Regions from separate parts of the Acinetobacter chinensis genome, predicted to be linked through region 2. Evidence: predicted binding sites of a transcription regulator. Region 2 holds the regulator's gene; the other holds the start of a gene.
What was found. Region 2 encodes PhoB, which activates phosphate uptake and scavenging genes when phosphate is short. Its sites were predicted from a motif close to TGTCATNAANCTGTCATAA; they were not measured.
Positions count from the first base shown of each region.

Region 1: the regulator PhoB is predicted to act here: its motif matches at 5,538-5,556, upstream of CDG60_RS13300 (inorganic phosphate transporter).

Region 1 is NZ_CP032134.1:2,606,710-2,614,379, reverse strand. It holds gene CDG60_RS13315 (endonuclease domain-containing protein) at 1-280, shown strand, start outside; gene CDG60_RS13310 (TIGR02391 family protein) at 277-1,206, opposite strand; gene metH (methionine synthase) at 1,449-5,138, opposite strand; gene CDG60_RS13300 (inorganic phosphate transporter) at 5,603-7,222, shown strand; gene CDG60_RS13295 (hypothetical protein) at 7,385-7,670, opposite strand, start outside.
Region 2 is NZ_CP032134.1:3,484,895-3,492,564, forward strand. It holds gene CDG60_RS17570 (MATE family efflux transporter) at 1-755, shown strand, start outside; gene CDG60_RS17575 (SDR family NAD(P)-dependent oxidoreductase) at 837-1,682, opposite strand; gene CDG60_RS17580 (TetR/AcrR family transcriptional regulator) at 1,884-2,594, shown strand; gene phoB (phosphate regulon transcriptional regulator PhoB) at 2,834-3,544, shown strand; gene phoR (phosphate regulon sensor histidine kinase PhoR) at 3,554-4,918, shown strand; gene asd (archaetidylserine decarboxylase) at 5,073-5,924, opposite strand; gene CDG60_RS17600 (sulfurtransferase) at 5,921-6,766, opposite strand; gene pncB (nicotinate phosphoribosyltransferase) at 6,902-7,670, opposite strand, start outside.

The sequences.
Region 1 (7,670 bases), 880 kb from region 2:
TAAGCAGATTTTAGGATTACAGTTTTATCGGCAGAAACCGCTTTTAAATTTCATTGTGGATTTTTATTGTCCATCTGCAAATTTAGTCATTGAGTGTGATGGTAGTCAGCACTATACAGAGGAAGGTTTAGATACTAATCGGGTGAGGGATGAGGCTTTGGCTCAGTTAGGTTTAAAGGTGCTGAGGTTTGATAATTGGCAGGTTTTGAATGAAATTGATAGGGTGGTTGAAAAGGTTTTTGAAGTGGTGTATCAAAATTTAGATTGTCAGTCAGATTAATCCCTCCCAACCTCCCTTTTAAAAAGGGAGGGGCTGTCACGCAATTCATTGGATACGCAAAAGTCCCCCTTTGGAAAAGGGGGATTTAGGGGGGAATATATTTGACCCTCATACATTTTTTTAGCTTCAATTGCTTTGTCAAGTTTTCGATGTATTAGAGAAATCATTGATAAAATATCAAGGGCATCTAATTCATTTATTTCCCAGGTTATTTTAGGAGCATGTGCGGTAGTATTTCTAAATGTTCCAAATACACCTTTTAGTAAATTCATAAATCCTTTCTGTTCACTTTCATGGCTTTCAGTTGTTAGGTTATTCAATGCCAAATGGGGAATTTTTCCTTTATAGGAAAATGCTTCATCAACTAAATTACCTCCATCAGAAGTTAAGTTGGTTTTTATTCTAATTTTCTCTGCAATACTTTTAGTAGCTTCAAATACAGCATGAAAGTAATTATCAACAAGCAATTCAGCCTTGCAAAAAGTAAGAACATCAGGATGTATTTTTCGATCCAATAATACTTTTCTTAAATTTTGAGCCCTTTCTTCAGCTTCAAAAAAAGTTTTTACTTGATTGGTTTGTTTAAAGTCACCACTTTCAGTAAGTTCTAATCCTTCAAATGAAAGAGCTATATTCAGTTGGTTTCTGGTTGTAAAGAACCATTCCTGATTTTGGATATGTCTTGAAGGGCACATTACATGCTTCAAAAAATTAAGAATGTTATTAGCACATTTATCATTATTTTGCTTTAAAGCTAAGGCATCGTATAAGCGCTTCCGTTTAGTTGAATTTAATTGAGGATCATAAATATTGCACTCAGCCAAGTATTTGGAAATTTGAGTGCCTGTTAAACCTGTACTAGTTTCGCCTAAAATATCAGATATAGATTCTAAACTTGCTAGCTTGAATGCTTTTATAGTAGCCATTATTTTAAAAGATTAAATAAAAATTAATGATTTTAATTTAGCAGAAATAGTCATTTATTTCATTGCATTAATCCCTCCCAACCTCCCTTTAAAAAGAGAGGAGCTGTCACGTAATTCATTAGATACACGAAAGTCCCTCTTTTTTAAAGAGGGATTTAGGGAGATTGAAAAATAAAAAGCCCTCAAATTGAGGGCTTTTTTACTCCCTCCTTTTTAAAGGAGGGGTGGGGAGGATTTATAAATTACTGAACCGAATCATCCAAATTCGGCGCTAACCAACGCTTCGCCTCATCCATTGTCCAACCCTTACGCTTCGCATAATCCTCAAGCTGATCCTGAGCAATTTTACCTACATTAAAATATTCAGACTGCGGATTAGCATAATAGAAACCGCTGACAGATGACGGTGGCCACATTGCAAAACTTGTGGTCAATTGCGTACCAATCTTATCGGTAGAACCTAACCAATCAAACAAAGATGCTTTTTCAGAATGCTCAGGACATGCAGGGTAACCTGGCGCAGGACGGATACCGACATATTTCTCTTTAATCAATTCTTCATTGCTTAAACTTTCAGAAGCTTGGTTGCCCCAGAACTCTTTACGGATACGCTCATGCAAATGCTCCGCAAAAGCTTCAGCAAAACGGTCACCTAAAGATTGCGCAAGAATTGCAGAGTAGTCATCGCCTTTGGCTTTATATTCATGCGCCATTTCTTCCGCACCAAAGATCGACACGGTGAAACCACCTAACCAGTCTTCCGCTTGCTCTTTGGTTGCCACAAAATCAGCCAATGACAAGTTTGGTTTACCAGTCACTTTGTCAGACTGCTGACGGATATGATGGAAAGTATGTGTCACCGATTGGCCATCCTCCGTATACACTTCAACAGAATCTGCCGCAGAACGGTTGGCAGGATAAATGCCAAATACCGCACGTGCATCAAAGCGTTTATTTTCAATAATGTCTTTCAACATTTCCTGCGCTTGATTGTACAAATCAGTCGCAGCTTCACCCACCACTTCATCCGTCAGAATTTTCGGGAATTTACCTGCCAGACTCCAGGAAATAAAGAACGGTGTCCAGTCAAAATACTCCACCAAAGTTTCAAGCGGATAATTGGTTAAGGTTTGCGTACCAATGAAGTTTGGCTTCGCAGGTTGATTGGTTGCAAAATCAATTTTTAAACCATTTTCAATGGATTCTGCATAAGTGAGTTTGGCAGCTTTTGGCTGTTTGTTGGCAATACGTTCACGGACTTTTTCATATTCAGCACGGGTTTCCTCAACAAACTTCGGCTTCATTTCTTTAGAAAGTAAAGTCGTTGCAACACCTACAGCACGTGATGCATCGGCAACATAAATCACCGCATCATTTGAATATTGCGGGTCAATTTTTACTGCTGTGTGTGCTTTAGAGGTTGTCGCACCACCAATCAACAATGGTACATGGAAACCTTTACGTTGCATTTCTTTAGCAACAAAAACCATTTCATCCAATGAAGGCGTAATCAAACCAGACAAGCCGATAATATCGACATTTTCATCAATTGCAGTCTGTAAAATTTTCTCAGCAGGTACCATCACGCCAAGGTCAATGATGTCATAACCATTACAGCCTAAAACCACGCCCACAATATTTTTACCAATATCATGTACATCACCTTTTACGGTTGCCATCAGGACTTTACCTTTAGACTGACCGCCAGATTTTTCAGCTTCAATGAACGGGTTCAACCAAGCCACAGCTTGTTTCATCACACGTGCAGATTTAACTACCTGTGGCAGGAACATTTTACCTGAACCGAACAGGTCACCGACCACGTTCATACCATCCATCAATGGTCCTTCGATTACATCAAGCGGACGCGCTGATTTTAAACGAGCTTCTTCAGTATCTTCATCAATAAAAGTCGTGATGCCTTTAACAAGAGCATGTTCAAGACGTTTTTCGACAGGAAGCTCACGCCATTCCAGATTTTCGACCTGTTTTTGTGCTGCACCCTGACCACGGTATTTTTCTGCCACTTCAAGCAGTTTTTCAGTTGCATCATGTTGGCTTTCACCCTGATTCTGATTCAGAATCACATCTTCAACCGCAGCTTTTAATTCAGGGTCAATATCATCGTAAATCGCCATCTGACCGGCATTTACGATCCCCATAGTCATGCCTTGTTTGATGGCATGATAAAGGAACACAGAGTGAATCGCTTCACGGACAGGCTCATTGCCACGGAATGAGAAGGATACGTTAGACACACCGCCTGAAATCATTGCATGCGGTAGATTCTGTTTAATCCAACCCGTTGCCTCAATGAAATCAACTGCATAGTTGTTATGTTCTTCAATCCCTGTTGCCACAGCAAATACGTTTGGATCGAAAATAATATCTTCAGCAGGGAAGCCAACATCATTCACCAACACATCATAAGAACGCTTACAGATTTCACGCTTACGTGCGGCGGTATCCGCCTGACCTGTTTCATCAAATGCCATGACGATGATCGCTGCACCGTACTGACGACATAAACGTGCTTTTTGTACAAACTCGTCATAACCCTCTTTGAGGGAAATTGAGTTCACTACAGGTTTACCTTGAACGCATTTCAAGCCTGCTTCAATGATTTCCCATTTTGATGAGTCAATCATGATTGGCACTTTAGAAATTTCAGGTTCAGAAGCCACAAGATTGAGGAAATGCACCATCGCACCTTGCGAATCAAGCATCCCTTCATCCATGTTAATGTCGATCACCTGTGCGCCTGCAATCACTTGTTGCAAGGCTACATCTAAAGCTTCGGCAAAGTTTTCTTCACGGATTAAACGTAAGAATTTTTTAGAACCAGTTACGTTAGTACGTTCACCGACGTTCACAAATAATGAATCTTCAGTGATGTTAAATGGTTCTAAACCACTCAAACGACATGCAGGCTGGGTTTCAGGCACTTGGCGAGGTTTGATGTCTTTGACTGCATTGTAAATGGCACGGATATGATCAGGTGTTGTACCACAACAACCACCTGTAATATTGATCAAACCGCTTTCAGCAAATTCTTTGATAAATGCCGCAGTTTCTTCAGGGGTTTCATCATAACCACCGAAAGCATTTGGCAAGCCTGCATTTGGATGCGCTGAAACAAAAGTATCAGCAACATCAGAAATGGTTTTGACATGCGGACGCATGGCATCTGCACCGAGCGCACAGTTAAAACCAATCGACAATAAATCACCATGACGGACTGAATTCCAGAATGCTTCCGCAGTTTGACCAGTCAATGTACGACCTGAGGCATCCGTAATCGTGCCTGAAATCATCAATGGCAATTCATAACCAATCTGATTAAACACTTCTTTCACTGCAAAAATTGCTGCTTTACAGTTCAGCGTATCGAATACAGTTTCGATCAGCAGAATATCTGCACCACCTTCGATCAAGGCATGTGCAGCTTCAATATAGTTTTCTTTGAGTTCATCAAAAGTAATGTTACGGAATGCAGGGTCATTTACATTTGGAGAAATCGAACAGGTACGTGATGTAGGACCAAGTACACCTGCGACAAAACGTGGTTTGTCAGGGGTCGAATATTTTTCACAAGCCGCTTTGGCAATACGTGCCGCTTCAAAGTTGATCTCATGGACATATTCTTCCATGTGATAGTCCGACATCGAAACTTTTGTACCATTGAACGAGTTGGTTTCAATGATGTCAGCACCCGCATCGAGGTAGGCTTCATGAATACCCTGAATGATTTGCGGTTGTGTCAGAACCAGAAGGTCATTGTTGCCTTTAAGGTCTGATGCCCAGTCGGCAAAACGCTCACCACGATAGTCGGCTTCTTCTAATTTATGGCGTTGAATCATGGTACCCATCGCACCGTCAATAATCAGGATGCGTTTGGCGAGAAGCTCTTTTAATGTGGCAAGCGTGGACATAAATAACCCAATCCGATGGAATATAAAATCGGCAATATATTAGCAGAGTTCAGCATGATTTAATTCAAATTCAGCGATGCTCTGCCAAACTGGACATAATTTGCAGAAACTTTAGTCAGTTAGAGTAAAGATTGAATAAAATCATTAAGCTGTATGAATATTCATCAATCTGTCACAAAGATGCTTCAGTATAGGTCTGCAATACAGGGATGAATGTGATCATATTTGTAATATGACAACTTTTATTACAGTTCCAGAAAGTCTGTGTAATACATATATTATATGAGTGGTTTTATATTATCTATTTGATATTTATCTGATAAAAATAATTTTAAAGCGTAAAAGTGCTGTCTGGATGGAGTTTATTTGTATAAAAATTAACTTCAACAGGGGGCTTTTTGTCATATAATTGTCATAATTAAATTGAACAATAGCGGATATTCATATCCTCTTTAACCGTCTGCATGAATTCAAATACTCCTCCCGCTGAACATGAGGTACAACAGGTACCGCTGAAATCGACGAATGTGCACGTCCCAACGCCGAAATTTTTTGTTCCTGTGTTTTTGACGGTAATTATTGCAACACTGATTTATATCGGTTTTCAACTTTCAGCCGATCTGGCTCATGTTCCAGCTTTAAGTCTTTTTTCTGTGATTTTACTGGCTACAGCGTTACTTATTGCGCTTGGCTTTGAATTTGTAAATGGTTTTCATGATACGGCCAATGCTGTCGCAACCGTAATTTATACCAATGCCTTACCTGCACCTGTTGCGGTGATGTGGGCTGGTTTCTGTAATTTCCTTGGGGTCATGGTTGCCAGTGGTGCTGTTGCATACGGCATTATTGCGCTGCTTCCTGTTGAGCTGATCATGAATGTCGGTTCAGGTGCAGGTTTTGCCATGGTTTTTGCCATGCTGATAGCGGCGATTCTCTGGAACTTAGGAACATGGTTCTTAGGTATTCCTGCTTCAAGTTCTCACACTTTAATCGGTTCGATTCTGGGTGTGGGGATCATGAACTATATTCTGCATTCCTCCAGTGGAGCGAGTGGCGTGGATATGGATCAGGTTCTCAAAGTAGGTAAAGCACTGCTGTTTTCACCTTTGATCGGTTTTGCATTTGCAGCTGTCGTGTTCCTGATCGTGAAAAAGATTTTCCGTAAGCAGGTAGAGCTGTTCCAGCCACCAGAAGGCAATAAGCCACCACCACCACTGATCCGTGCCATCCTTATTTTCACCTGTACAGGTGTGAGTTTTGCACACGGTTCAAATGATGGTCAGAAAGGTATGGGCTTAATCATGCTGATTCTGATCGGTATCGTGCCTTTGGCTTATTCTCTGAATAAGAGCCTGGATGAAAAACACATTCAGTCTTTTGAACAGTTGTCTGCACAGACTGCAACGGCTATTTATGCAAATCATGCAGATATTCCTGATACGCAGGCGCGTGACACGATTACGAAGTTTATTCAGACCAAAGAGATGAATCCACAGGTGATTCCATCCCTTGCAAGCCTGACAGATCATCTGGGCGAGCGTGTGTCGAAGTATGGCGATCTGAAAGATATTCCAGAAGCTGAAGTTTCTTCTTTACGTAATGACATGTACCTGAGTACAACAGCATTCAAACGTCTGGATAAGGCTGAACAGCTGCCGAAAATGTCTGAGACTCAGAAAAAAGTGGTGAAGGATTATCGTAAGAACCTTGATTCTTTCCTGCAGTACATTCCGAACTGGGTAAAAGTTGCGGTTGCACTGGCATTGGGGCTGGGTACGATGGTCGGCTGGAAGCGTATTGTAGTGACTGTTGGTGAGCGTATTGGTAAGCACCATATGACTTATGGTCAGGGTATGTCAGCGGAACTTGTTGCGATGACCACAATTGCTGCGGCAGATGGTTTTGGCTTGCCTGTATCGACAACGCATGTACTGAACTCTGCGGTTGCGGGTACCATGGTTGCCAATAAAACAGGTCTGAATTTTGCTACAGTTAAAACAATTTTATCTGCATGGATTTTCACATTACCTGCGACGATCTGTCTGTCAGGTGGTCTGTTCTGGTTATTCCTGCAGTTTGTATAAATAAGTCAGGATTTCAGTTCAGAGCTGAAAGTTCCTCATAAAAAACGCTGCTCAGGCAGCGTTTTTTTATTGGTAAAATAAAGGCAGTTATTACCGCACAATACACAGGCAGATCGCTGTCATTTCAACAGCTGTAGTGATCTGTCTTATAAACATCGAAATTTAAAACTTCAGTTTACTCATGACCTGTTTAATGGGCAGTTTATCGGCAGCGAAACCATAGATTGCTGCAAAAGGCAGGGCAGTTCTAGCCAGATAGGACACACGCCATAAACCGCCGTGGTTCGCACCTTCCATCATGAGCTGTAAGGGATGCTTCAATGGTGTTTCTGGATTGGCAACAGAAGCAGGGTTACGCAGGTCATGTATCCATAGCGCTGCCATAATCGCATTGGTGGTTGCAGGTTCAAATGCTTCAACATCAAACAGTTCAGCACCATTAAATGCA
Region 2 (7,670 bases):
GTATCGGTTATATCGCGGTGCTGATTTTTTTATTTATTTACCTCAATAAAAAAGATCATCCTTTAAAACCCGATGCTTCCTTATTCAGTCATATCAGACATCAGCCCCAACTGAGTAAAATTATTTTACGGCTCGGTATTCCAACCGCCATTCAGATGGTCACCACCTCGACAGCAGGCCTGGTGATTATCGGACTGGTCAATCATTATGGGGCACATGCCACGGCTGCCTATGGTGCGGTCAATCAGGTGCTGAATTATATTCAGTTCCCTGCGCTGTCCATTTCCATTGCAGCATCCATTTTTGCTGCACAGGCGATCGGGGCTGGAAAATCTGAGCTGTTACGCAAAGTGACCCGAACTTCTCTGCTGATGAATATTGCAATTACAGGTGGACTGATTGCGATTGCCTATCTGTTTTCCCGCTATCTGATGGCACTTTTCATTACCGATGATACCGTGATTGAGCTGGGACAGAATCTGCTGTTTATTGTGCTGTGGTCAATTCTGTTTTTTGGTGCTGCTTCTATTTTTGCCTCCATTATGCGGGCAAGCGGAACAGTGACCGTTCCCATGATCTTAAATATCGCAGCGATTGTGTGTATTGAAATTCCTGCTGCATGGCTGTTCAGCGAGTGGTGGGGACTGAAAGGCATCTGGTACGCTTATGCACTCGCCTTTGTCAGTCTGTGTATGATGCAGGGACTGTATTATCAGTTTGTGTGGAAGAAAAAAGCGATTAAGGCACTGATTTAACCGGATGAATGATCATTTGATACTGAATTTCCAATAAAAAACCCGCAAAATGCGGGTTTTTTCATGATCAGTATTCAGAACTTATTTCGGTTCCAGACGCTTACTCATTTTGGTCGCCAGACCCGTAATTTTCTGATAACCCGTCGGCAGAATACGCTGAACAATATCTAGTGTTTTCGCATCATTACCAATCAGCAGACGACGTTTGTTTTTCAGCACAGCATCCAGAATTTCCTGAGCTGCTTCTTCTGCTGGCATACGCAACAGTTTGTTGAATGCTTTCGCTGACTTTTCAGGATTCATACCCAATGATTTCAGGCTGTCATTCATACGGGCATCGTTGGCAATATTGGTACGGATACCCCCTGGGTGTACACAGGTCGCACTCACACCACACTTTTCCAGGTCCAGTTCCTGACGTAACGCTTCTGTAAAGCCACGTACCGCAAACTTGGAAGAGTTATAGGCAGACTGAGTTGGCTGAGCTGTCAGACCAAACAGACTGGAAGTATTGATGATATGACCATCACCTGATTTTTTCAGATACGGTAAAAATTCTTTGGTGCCGTACACAACGCCCCAGTAGTTAATCCCCATGATCCACTCAAGATCTTCGTAGCTCGCCCCTTCAACCGTCGAACCCAGTGCCACACCGGCATTATTGAAAATCAGATTGACTGAACCGTGATTCTGAACCGTTTCTTCAGCCCATGCTTTCATCTGCTCACGGTCTGCCACGTTTACTTTTTTACTTGTAACACGCACGTTATAAGGTTTTGTCAGTTCTACAGTCTCAGCCAGTCCTTTTTCGTTGACATCGCTGATGGATAAATGACAGCCAGCTTTCGCAAGAAGAATTGCCAGCTGCTGTCCCATACCTGAGCCCGCACCAGTAATTGCAGCGACTTTGTTTTTAAAATTTTTCATTGTCTTTCCTTTGTCAAAATTCCGCACAAAGTTTACCCATGTGCAGCTCACACCCTCAATATAAATTTGACAATAGATATTGTCAATATCATCCATCCATGTTTTACTGATGAAATATTACACAAACAGCCTGACATAGGCTTCTGCTGATTTTATTGATAAAATATTCCAGTTTGCACGGTTCATTTGGCACAATTTCATATGACTTACTCAGATACAGATCATGATGTAAAACCCACCGCCTCTACAGCGCCTGTTAAAAAAACAGTCAAAGAGCGTCAGTTCAAAGGCATGTCCCTGAGTGAGCGGAAACAGGCTCGTCGTGACAAACTGATTGAGGCTGGAATTGAAGCCTATGGCTCTCAGGGTTTCTTTTCAGTGACTGTGAAGGATATCTGTGTAGAAGCAAAACTCACTGAACGTTACTTCTACGAATCCTTCAAAAAGAGTGAAGATCTGTTTCAGACCATTTTTTTACAGCTGATTGAACAGCTGCAGCAGACCGTCATGCAGGGTGTCATGCAGGCATCCCCCGAACCACGTCAGATGATTCACAGCGGACTTCGTGCTCTGTTTTCCATGCTGAAAGATGACCCGCGCACCGCCCGGATCATTTATGTCGATGCCATGCTGGTTCAGGAACTGCATAATCACGCCACCATACAGGAAACCATGGGTCGTTTTGACCGGATGATTCAGGCTTTTGTCATGCTGATGATGCCCCGCATTCCCCGCAGCGAGCAGGAAATTTCCCTGGTCGCAACCGGACTGAACGGTTATGTCACTCAGATTGCTGTCCGCTGGGTGATGGGTGGCTTCAGACAGTCACTGGATGAGATTGTTTCTGCCTGTGAAACCGTGTTTCTGTCACTGCTGGAAACATTTGCAGAACACGCTGAACTGCCCGGCTGATTCTCAGTTAAAGCGGTATTTTCAGATGCTGTTCAATTCAGAAAACTGTTTTATTTAATTTTTTTCAAAAATGGCATTGTCTTGAACTGTTCATGAATTCGTCTAAAAATTGTCACAAAAGGTTGCAATAATCAGCGATAGCCCCCTTTCTGCAATGATACTGTCATAATTAATCTTTGTAATAAGCCTGTCATAAATAAAAAGCGGTCCACCGTTTACACTAATTAGGATATTGCGTTGTGAAAGATGACTACATATTAATCGTCGATGACGAACTTCCAATCAGAGAAATGATTCATACCTCTCTGGACATGGCAGGCTTTCAGTGTTTGCAGGCTGAAGATGCCAAACAGGCTCACCAGATGATCGTGGATCAACGTCCATCGCTGATTCTGCTGGACTGGATGCTGCCAGGCGGTGTCAGTGGTGTGGACTTATGCCGCCGACTGAAACGTGATGAAAACCTGAATGAAATCCCAGTGATCATGCTGACAGCACGCGGCGAAGAAGACCATAAAGTACAGGGTCTGGATGCAGGTGCAGACGACTACATGACCAAGCCTTTTTCCACACGTGAACTGGTGTCCCGTATCAAGGCGGTTCTGCGTCGTGCCAATGCGCTCAGCGGTGAAAAAACCATTGATGCCAATGGGCTGATTCTTGACCCTGTCAGTCAGCGTGTCAGCTTTGGCAACAACATTCTTGAAATGGGGCCCACTGAATATCGTTTACTAGCCTTTTTCATGACCCATCCTGAACGCGCCTATACCCGTGCTCAGTTACTGGATCAGGTCTGGGGTGGTAATGTATACATTGAAGACCGTACAATTGATGTCCATATCCGCCGTCTGCGCAAAGTACTCGAACCTTATGGTGCTGATCGCTTTGTACAGACTGTCCGTGGTACGGGCTACCGTTTCTCCACCCGTGCCGATGTTGCTTTAGGTTAATCTGACTGTATGTATGAACCCTACCCCGTCCCTGAACTTGCCCGTGAACATAAAAAATTCCGATACAGCAGTTTATGGACTTTTGCCAAACAGGACTTACGCTTACTCGCTTTTTTCCTGCTGATCGCGGCCTGTGTTGGCTTTGGGACTGGGTATTTATGGAGCTGTCTGCTGCTTGCATTTGCAGTCTTTTTTGCATTACAGCTGCGCTCGCTTTTCCTGGTCAATGAATGGATTTCCAACCGTCCCTACGATGTTCCACCCAATCTGGATGGAATATGGGGCGCACTGCTGTTCAATGTTTACCGTGCTCAGCGTCAGGAACGGATTGTTCAGGCAGAAATGGTCGGACTGATTGACCGTGCGCAGTCATCACTGGTTGCACTGGCTGAGGCTGTGGTACTGATTGATGAAATGCATCAGATTGAATGGTGGAACCCGGCTGCTGAAAAACTGCTGGGCATTCAGTCACTGGACCGTGGGCGCAACATTCTGACTATTCTTCGTCAGCCTGGTTTTATTGAATACTTCAATCATATTGATCAGGCACCCGATGGGCTGAAAATGAAATCTTCAGCGTTTGAAGACCATTATGTTCAGATCAAAATGACCCGTTTTGGTGGTGAAAGTCGTCTGCTGGTCGCCTATGATGTTACCCGTATGCACAATCTTGAGCAGATGCGCAAAGACTTTGTCGACAACATCTCTCATGAGCTGCGTACGCCTCTGACCGTGCTCAGTGGTTATATTGAAACGTTTACTGATCAGGAAGACCTGAATCCCCGCTGGAAACGTGCATTTGACCAGATGCAGGCACAGACCAAACGCATGAATGCACTAGTCAATGATTTACTGCTACTGTCGCGCCTGGAAAATGACAAAAAAGTTGCAAAAAACCAGATCGTGGAAATGCCAGGACTGATGAATCAGTTATTTGATGATGCTCAGGCATACAACGTTGATTATGGTCACACCCTGAACCTGGACATTGACAGCCACTGTGATCTGATCGGTTCAGACATTGAACTAGCGAGTGCTTTCAGCAATCTGATCACTAATGCCATCAAATACACCCCGAAGGGTGGAACCATCACCATTGGCTGGCATGACGATCATGATCATGGCTATTTTACTGTCGAAGACACAGGGATCGGAATTGACCCACGACACTTACCCCGTCTGACAGAACGCTTCTATCGTGTGGACAGCGCCCGAAGCCGACAGACAGGTGGAACCGGTCTGGGCTTAGCCATTGTGAAACATGTGCTGATGCAGCATAACGCTTATCTTGAAATTGAGTCACATGAAAATCGGGGCTCTGTCTTTAAAGTGGTATTCCCTAAAGACCGTCTGTTCAAAGCAGATGAAACCTGAGTTTCTGCTGAAAAAGACACAGACGCTGAAGCATTATCATGTTCAGGTGAATGCGTAGGCACAGACGTGAAATGAGCGACAGTATCAGACATAAAAAATGGGAGTTTACTCCCATTTTTTAATATTCATTACAGCATTCAGCCTGATTCATCCCTTACAGAATTTTCCCCAGTGCTTCACCCATCACAACAGTTGAGTTTGCTGTAAACGCTGCATCCCACTGCATTTTATTCTGTTCAAACAATACAATAGCTGTTGAACCCAGATAGAAACGACCAAGCTCTGCACCTTTTTCCAGTTGCAGACTGTGCTGGTTCAGTTCAAGACGACCTGATGGTTTAACCTTACCGGTTGCAACCGTTTCAATACCTGCAACAATCATGGCACCCACCAGTACAACCGCCATACGCCCGACTTCAGTGTCAAACAGGCAGACCATGCGTTCATTGCGTGCAAACAGCCCTGGAATATTTTCCGCTGTGGTCTGATTCACCGAAAACAGCTCACCAGGCACATACAGTGTTTCAGTCAGTGTGCCTGCAAAAGGCATGTGTACGCGGTGATAATCTTTTGGAGAAAGATAAACCGTCGCAAATTCACCGTTCTTAAACGGTTCAGCAAGACGCGGATCTGCGATCAGTTTTTCTACAGAAAAACGCTGACCTTTGGCCTGGAAAACATCGCCATTTTCAATTTTTCCGAGCTGTGAAATCGCACCATCAGCAGGTGAAACAACACTGGCAGGATCGGTGTCTACATCACGCACACCCTCTTTCAGAGAGCGGGTAAAAAATTCATTAAATGATTTATATTTCAGTGCATTGGTCTGTTCAGCAATAGACATATCAATACCGTATTGCGCTTTAAATGCCTGAATAACTGTATTTTTAATCAGTGGGTTTTCACTTGCTGCAAGTTTTCCCACAACGCGGGATAACTGATGCTGTGGAACAACACGCTGTGCCTGGATGAAAATCTGTTTTTTTAATCGTGATGTGAGGCTCAAGACGGCAACTCTCCAGTAATGACAGGACTATCGAGGCGGTTGCCCCATTCACTCCACGCACCATCATAAGCCTGTATATTCCAGCCCAGCAAGCGTCCGAGTATGTAGGCAAAACCTGAGCGGTGATGCGACTGACAATATACAACTACGGGCTTTTCCAGATTGAATCCAGCCTGCTCAAGTCTCTGTTGAGTGCGTTCAAGTGGCTGCAATTTTAAATGATTTTGTCGGTTAAGGGCAGTACTCCATTCAAAATGAAGTGCGCCTGGTATATGACCACCGCGTCGGGCTGCCAGACGCTGACCGGTATATTCATCTTCAGTGCGGCAGTCCCACAGCTGAATGCCCTGATTATTGACCTGATTGAGCAGGCTCTCATATTGAATACGGTATGTCTGCTCTACAGGTTGCCAGGAAATCAGCTCATCCACCGGTTCAGATTTTTCTGTCTCAGCCGATGTCGGATAACCCGCAGCAAGCCAGGCATGAATACCGCCATTCAGCAGACTGACCTGCTCAAAACCGATGCAGTGCAGATTCCAGATTAAACGCCCTGCCCATGCACCACCTTCATCGTCATAAACCACAACATGGTGCTCTGGCGAAATATTTAAATAACGGACCAGGGCTTCAAGCCCATCCTGATCAGGTAAAAGACCTGACGCATACTCTTCCTGACGGACCAGCAGCTTCGGCTGGACGTGAAGTGCATGAGGTAGATGCAGCTGTTCATAAACTGAACTTCGGCTCAGATCGACAATCCGAAGTTTCTCATTTCCCAGATGAGGCACAAGTTCTTCGGCTTCAACCAGCAAGCCGAAACTGAGGGCAGATTGAGTCATAATTTTCGGTTTTTATTGAAATCAGATGCTCAGATCTTAACACAGCTCATTTGCACAATATTTCAGATTTTATGTATTGCTTTAGCAGAATATCAGATAAGCCTTCAGCATTTGACGGTACTGCCTTCTGATGAATTATTCTTCAGCCTGAATATCAAACACCTGTCGCAGATATGCAAGGAACGTATCATTATCGGTCATGGTTTTACCCGGGCTGTCAGAAATTTTTGCCACAGACTGACCGTTACATTCCACCAGTTTCAATACAATATTCAGTGGCGTCTGTCCCATATCATTGGTCAGGTTGGTTCCAATCCCGAAGCTGACCTGAAAACGGTCTTTGAAGTACTGATGTAAAGACCAGGCTTTTTCCAGGTTCAGACCATCACTGAAGGTCAGCATTTTGCTTCGACTGTCCACTTTCAGTTTACGGTAATGCGCGTAGGCTTTATCGCCCCATTCATACGGATCACCACTGTCATGACGTAAGCCATCGAACAGTTTGGCAAAATAAAGATCAAAATCACGCAGGAATGCATCCATTCCCACCACATCGGTCAGTGCAATCCCCAGATCACCACGGTATTCCTGAACCCAGGTTTCCAGTGCTGCTTTCTGAAAATCACGCAGACGGACATCCAGTGCCTGGAACGCCTGCAAAAATTCATGAGCCATGGTTCCAATCGGTGAAATACCCAGATTTTTTGCAATCAGCACATTGCTGGTACCCCGGAAGATCTGAGGCACAGCGGCATGAAAAGTTTTGATCACGTGCAGTTGCCAGTCATAACTGTAACGGCGTCGGGTTCCAAAATCTGAGACCAGAAAAGGAGGATCAGCAGGATTCTGCTGTTTTTCGTATTGCTGAATCAGTGCAATTTTAGCTTTTAAACGGCGTTCGCCT